2 linked regions of the Pigmentiphaga aceris genome follow. The protein of the gene in region 1 binds, or shares a complex with, the protein of each later gene. Links are inferred from orthologs where the notes say so. Each region holds a gene or a part of one and is shown in the gene's direction. Other genes may lie near its edges.

Region 1 (3,275 bases):
CGCAGTACGCGGGCTTCAGTGCAATGGCACGCTGGAACTGCGGAATCGACGCCTTCCATCTCGACAGGGCTTGCAGGCAGTATCCGTAAGCCATGAAGACTCTCGCATCCTCGCAGTCCTCCACCAGCAACGCATAGCAGCGCGCCGCCTCAGCGTGGTCGCCTGCACTGTCCAGGCGCAGCGCTGCCTGGAACGCATCTTCAGCCGTGTTTGTCATTGTCCGACTCTCCGCGAATCGCTTGTCAGGTCAGCTACGCCAAGCCATGCAGGCCTTGGCGCATTGTCCATGTTCAGCGCTTGAGCAGCGGTTCCAGACGTGCCCACACGTTGTCCAGCAGCTTGGGCTGGGCGGCAGACACCGGGTGAATGCCATCGGCCTGGAACATGTCCCGATCGGTGGCAATGCCTTCCATCAGGAAGGGCACCAAAGCAGCCTGGTGTGTCTTGGCAACCTTGCCAAAAATGGCATTGAAACGCTCGGTGTAATCGCGGCCGTAGTTGGGCGGAATCTGAATGCCGGCAACCAGCACTTTTGCGCCGGACTGCTTGGCGTCACCAACCAGCTTGTCCAGGTTGCGTTCGGTCATCGACAATGCCAGGCCGCGAAGCGCGTCATTGGCACCTAGTTCGACTACAACCACCTCGGGCTTGTGCTGGGTCAGCAGGCTGGGCATGCGCGACACGCCACCGCTGGTGGTATCACCGCTGATACTGGCGTTGACCACCTGATACGGGTAGCCGTTTTTCTTCAGGCGTTCTTGCAGCAAGGGTACCCAGCCAGTACCCCGCACAATGCCGTATTCTGCGGACAGGCTGTCGCCCACCACCAGCAAACGGGGTGCGCCACCAGCCGCGGCCGGGGAACCCGTGGCGCCTGGCGCGGTCTGTGCTTGAGCGTCACTGGAAAAGACGCCGGCTGACAGGCCGGCGATGCCCAGTGTCAGTGCACCAAGCCCTGCAAGCCATTGTCGGCGGCTCGTCAGTCGGCTGGACAGGTCGGATTCGCATTGCGTGTTGCGATCCATGCTGATTCCCGGCTTGCTTCCATACGGCAACTTATTCAAATCGCCTCCTCTTAAAGTGACTTATTCAATGTCGGGACAATCCACCGAACGCGTTGGTTCAACCGGGCAGGCTGTTGCGGCGGCCATCGTCGCCGACGGTCTGATCAAACAAGTGACTGATGCCACCGGCACGCTCACGATTCTGGATCGCGTCGATTTCAGTATCGCAGCCGGTGAGACCGTTGCCATCACGGGTAGTTCGGGTTCGGGCAAGTCTACGCTGCTGGGCCTGTTGGCCGGGCTGGACTTGCCCTCGTCGGGTACGGTCAGGTTGGCAGGCCAAGACCTGTACACACTGGATGAAGACGATCGTGCCCGGCTTCGCGCCCGCCATGTCGGCTTTGTGTTTCAGGCGTTTCAACTGCTGCCACACCTGACCGCACTTGAAAACGTCATGCTGCCCCTGGAACTGGCGGGCCGCAATGCCCGTGACCCAGCAATTCGCATGCTCGAACGTGTGGGGCTGGGCAAGCGGCTGGATCATTACCCGCGCACGCTGTCAGGCGGCGAGCAGCAGCGCGTGTCTCTGGCCCGTGCCTTTGTGGTCGAACCCGACCTGCTGTTTGCCGATGAACCGACCGGCAGCCTGGATTCGGCTACCGGCGATGCGGTCATCGATCTGATGTTCGAGTTGCACCGCGAGCGCAACACCACTTTGCTGCTGGTCACCCACGATCCGCGTCTGGCGCATCGTTGCGGCCGTCAGTTGGTGATTGCCAGTGGGCGATTGACGCATGATTCGGCGACCGATGTGACGTGATGTGCTGACTTGATCCACGTGACAGGTGTGGTGGCTGTCGCCGTGCACATCGTCACTGTGGAGGCCGCCCGGATTCCCATCGCATATTTTGCGAGAACCCGAGCGAATCATCTTTTTCAATCATCACTTATCACTTAGCGCGCGACCCGCCGATGTTTGCGGTATTCGATGAAGCCCACCATCGCACCGCTCAGGAAGATGATGCTGATGCCGATCCAAGTCAGTTGATCTGGAAGCTGATCCCATATCAGCCAGCCAATGAACGTGGCGCTGAATATCTGCAGATAGATGAAAGGCGCAATCACCGAGGCGTGGCCGCGTTGCAGGGCGTTTACCTGCAACAAGTGGCCGATCAGGCCGGTGACGCCGGTGGACAGCAGCGCCAGCCACTGAATGGTGGTTGGCATGAAGTCATCGGCCAGTTGCGCGAATGCGATGGGCAGCATGGCGGTGACCAGAATCGTGCCGCCCATCGAACTCCAGATCATGGTGGTAAACGGGTTGTCGACGTGCATGCGTTTGGTAATCAACTGGACACAGGCAATCAGCACCGCGTTCAACAGCCCCAGCGCAATACCGAGCGGAGGCAGGCTGCCGCCTGGGCGAATGACCAGCAACATGCCGGCAAATGCGATGGCCGTGCCTACCCAACGATAGATCTGCGGTGACTCGCCCAGCAGCCAGGGGGCAAGCGCCAGCATGATCAGCGGTGCCACGAAGCCCAGTGCAGTGGCCTCAGCCAGCGGGACGTAGCCCAGCAAGGTATAGACGCTCAGGCTGGACCCGATCATCAGCGCAGAGCGCAGCAATTGCAGGCGCGGCACCTTGCTGCGCAAGATTCCCCAACCATGCTGTCGTACACCAATGGTGAGAGCCAAACCAAAGTGCACCGTGTATCGCATCCAGGCCACCAGCAAGACTGGCATGCCCGCCATGACCAGCCATTTGCTGGTGCCATCGAGTACGGACAGCACCCAGAGAGAAAGCGTCATCAGCCCGACGGCAAGTGCGGGGCGGTGTTGCGGAGCGTACGTCATGGGGTGTGGCCGGGGCTAAGGCAGTGCAGAAAGAAAGCGTCGAAGACAAGCGGGCGAAATGCAGGCAGGTGGAAATTACGCAAGTCAGGTCACGCCGTTCTCCGGGCGATTGCGCAAGTCGCGGGCGGCTGCAATGACTTCGCCGGCAGTCAGGCCGATGGGGCCAATGCCGCGTGCGGACAGGTCTTGTGCGGCGGCACCGTGCAACCACACGCCACCGCGCACTGCGTCGTCCATGTCCAATCCCTGGGCCAGCAGTGCGCCGATCATGCCGGCCAATACGTCGCCCGTGCCTGCGGTGGCCAGGCCTGCGTTGCCGCTGCCGTTGACCGACCAGCGGCCGTCCGGGCTACTGACCACCGTGCCAGCGCCTTTCAATACCACCCAGGCGCTGTACTTTGCCGCCAGGCGGCG
Region 2 (3,441 bases), 300 kb from region 1 along the record:
AGGCGTATTGACGCAGGCGATCGTGGCGGCGCGGGTCGATGACATGGTGCTGGTCAGCGAACGTGACATCGAGCACGCCATCGTCATGCTGCTGGAAATCGAGAAGACCGTGGTCGAAGGCGCGGGCGCTGCGGGCCTGGCGGCTTTGTTGCATGCGCGTGCCGAAGGCAACACACGGTTCGAGGGCAAGCGCATTGGCCTGGTGCTGTGTGGCGGCAATATCGATCCCCTGATGCTGTCTGGCATCATCGAACGCGGCATGGTCCGTGCGGGTCGTCTGGCGCGCATCCGTATCGAGCTGCGTGACCTGCCGGGCGCGCTCAGCCAGGTCACCACCTTGATCGCCAACGCACAGGCAAACATTACCGAAGTGCATCACCAGCGTGCGTTCACCACGCTGGCAGTGCAGAACGTCGAAGTCGACGTGGTGTTGCAGACGCGCGGCCACGAGCACATTGCCGACGTCATCGCCCGACTTAACGAGGCGGGTTTCCCCGCCACCAACCACGATCACTGAGTAGCCACTGAATGAGTCGAAGCAAGCCTAGCGGTTTTACCTGGCAATTGGCCTTGGTCCAGGCGTGGCGCATGACGCTGCGCGATTGGCGTGCGGGCGAACTGCGCCTGTTGTCGGCCGCGCTGATTATTGCGGTCGCATCGGTCACCAGTGTCGGTTTCCTCTCTGATCGGATTCGCAACGCGCTGGAACGCGATGCCGGTCAGTTGCTGGGTGCCGATCTGGTGGTGCAGTCCGATGCACCCACGCCCAAGGAATGGCGCGACGAAGCAGGTAAACGCGGCTTGCAGGTGGCGGAAGTCTTGCAGTTCCCGTCAATGGCGACGACGGGGCAGGGGGACGATCAGCGCGCGCAGCTGAGCGCCATGAAGGCGGTGGAACCGGGTTATCCGTTGCGAGGCAACTTGCGGGTGGCCACCGGCAGCGGTGCGCCTGACGAGATCGCCAAGGATGTGCCCGCGTCGGGCAAGGTCTGGGTCGATGCGCAGTTGCTGGGCTTGCTCGAAGTCGGCATGGGAGATTCCATCCGCCTGGGCGACCGCAGTTTCACCATCGACAAGCTGATCGTGATCGAGCCTGATCGCGGCATGAACTTCATCAACGTCGCACCGCGCGTGATGATCCGGGCGGACGACTTGGCGTCCACCGGCCTGGTGACGGCGGGTAGTCGCATTGGTTATCGCCTGCTGCTTGCCGGGCCGGCAGAGGCGGTATCCGACTTCTCCAACTGGCTGACGCCGCGCCTGACACGTGGTCAGCGTATTGAGTCGCTGGAATCCGGGCGGCCGGAAATGCGCCAGACGATCGACCGCGCCGACCGTTTCCTGTCACTGGTGGCTTTGCTGGCTGCATTGATTGCCGCCGTGGCAGTGGCCTTGTCGGCACGCCGCTTCACCCTGCGCCACCTGGACAGCGTGGCGATCATGCGTTGCCTGGGCAGCACCCAAGGCAGCCTGTCGTGGCTGTTTGCCATCGAATTCTTCTACCTTGCCCTGGGCGCGGCTGCGGTGGGCAGCGTGCTGGGCTTTGTCGGCCACGAAGCCTTGCTGCTTGCGCTGGGCAACCTGATCACGACCGAGTTGCCGCGTGCCACCGCCACGCCCGCCATTCAGGGCTTCCTGTCCGGGGTGTGGCTGCTGCTGGGCTTTGCCTTGCCGCCGCTGGCGCAACTGCGCCGGGTGCCGCCGATCCGAGTGTTGCGACGTGACGTGGGCACGCCCCAGGCACGTACTGCCATTGGTTACGCCATTGGCGCACTGGGTTTTGCGCTGCTGCTGATGTGGTTTGCGCGGGATATTCGCCTGGGTCTGCTGACCGTCGGCGGCTTCCTGGTCGGCTTCGCGGTATTTGCTGGCGTGGCCTTCGGCGGCGTGAAGCTGCTGGAACCGCTGCGTCGCTGGTCGCGCGGCCCGGTGGTCTTGCGCTTTGCGCTGGCTGGTGTGATTCGTCGTCGCAGCGCCACCATCACCCAGGTCTGCGCCTTGTCGATCGGTTTGATGGCCATTCTGCTGCTGTCTATCACCCGTACCGACCTGGTCGATGGCTGGCGCAACATGGTGTCGGTCGATGCGCCGAACCGTTTTGTGATCAACATCCAGCCCGATCAACTGCCTGAAGTGCGCAAGCGCCTGCAAGCTGCGGGCGTCAGCGACGGTGGCCTGGCACCGATGGTGCGCGGGCGACTGACGCAGATCAACGGCAAACCGGTGCAGGTCGATGCCTACAGCGACGAGCGTGCCAAGCGTCTGGTCGACCGCGAGTTCAACCTGTCCTACATGACCGATCTGCCCGAATACAACCAGGTTGTGGCCGGCAAGTGGTTCGCGCCGGACTCGCGTGAAGTCTCGTTTGAAAGCGGCATTGCAGAAACGCTGGGCCTGAAGCTGGGCGACAAGTTGCAGTTCGACGTGGGCGGCAATGTGGTGGACGTAACGGTAACCAGCCTGCGCAAGCTGGACTGGGACTCGATGCGGGTCAACTTCTTTGCGATCACATCACCCGCTGCGCTGGCTGACATGCCGCAAAGCTGGATTACCGCCTTCCACCTGCCGGATAACCGCATTGCCCTGACCAACGAGCTGGTGCGCGACTTCCCCAACCTGACCATCTTCGATACGGGTGCGATCTTGCGCCAGGTGGAATCGGTGCTGAACCAGGTCACCGCCGCTGTGCAGTTCCTGTTTATCTTCACGCTGGCGGCCGGGGTGCTGGTCTTGTACGCCGCCTTGGCATCCACGCGCGACGAGCGGGTGCACGAAGCGGGCTTGTTGCGCGCATTGGGGGCCACGCGTCGCCAGTTGTCGATGGCGCAGTGGCTGGAGTTGTCTGCCATCGGGGCGTTGGCGGGGATTCTTGCGTCGTTCGGCGCCACAGCCACGGCCTGGCTGCTGGCGCGCTTTGCCTTCAACTTCACCTTGTCTCTGAACCTGTGGGTGTGGGTGGCGGGCCTGGCGCTGGGCATGATCTGCGCGCTGGTGGGTGGTTGGATGGGATTGCGTGGTGTCTTGCGCCAATCGCCGTTGGCAACCCTGCGCGAGGCTTAGAATGTCGGCATTCTGGAACTGCTACAGGCGCGTTATTGCGCCTGATCCATCGAACTCATGGCTTTGATTCAACAACCCTTGGAACCGACCGACCACACCCGCAGCGTGTTCGAGCTGATTGGCGGCGAGCCGCAAGTACGCGCGCTGGTCGATCGTTTCTACGACCTGATGGACCTCGAACCCGACTTGCTCGAACTGCGCGCGGCGCACGGGCCGTCGCTGGATAACGCCCGCGACCGCCTGTTCTGGTTCCTGTGCGGCTGGATGGGTGGGCCGGATCACTACGTCAGCCAGTTCGGCCACCCTAGGTTGCGCGCCCGGCACTTGCCGTTTTCCATTGGCAGCGTCGAGCGCGATCAGTGGGTGACGTGCATGGGGCGC

What was found.
Region 2: the proteins of FXN63_RS14040 (region 1) and FXN63_RS15345 are in contact, whole or in part, in a cryo-EM structure (PDB 9GE8), measured with the Escherichia coli proteins. The link is inferred for Pigmentiphaga aceris from one-to-one orthologs.

Annotation. Positions count from the first base shown.
Region 1 is NZ_CP043046.1:3,231,136-3,234,410, reverse strand. What follows is about bases 1-2,958. They hold FXN63_RS14040 (ABC transporter ATP-binding protein), read left to right. Parts: upstream 1-1,092; coding sequence 1,093-1,824; downstream 1,825-2,958. Other genes in these bases: FXN63_RS14030 (NAD(P)H-hydrate dehydratase), read right to left, coding at 2,946-2,958; FXN63_RS14035 (DMT family transporter), read right to left, coding at 1,959-2,861; FXN63_RS14045 (arylesterase), read right to left, coding at 291-1,025; FXN63_RS14050 (hypothetical protein), read right to left, coding at 1-217. Outside these bases: more of FXN63_RS14030, read right to left, coding at 2,959-3,275.
Region 2 is NZ_CP043046.1:3,535,870-3,539,310, reverse strand. Bases 201-3,324 are described here. They hold FXN63_RS15345 (ABC transporter permease), read left to right. Parts: upstream 201-588; coding sequence 589-3,060; downstream 3,061-3,324. Other genes in these bases: FXN63_RS15340 (group II truncated hemoglobin), read left to right, coding at 3,118-3,324; FXN63_RS15350 (threonine ammonia-lyase), read left to right, coding at 201-517. Also shown: more of FXN63_RS15350, read left to right, coding at 1-200; more of FXN63_RS15340, read left to right, coding at 3,325-3,441.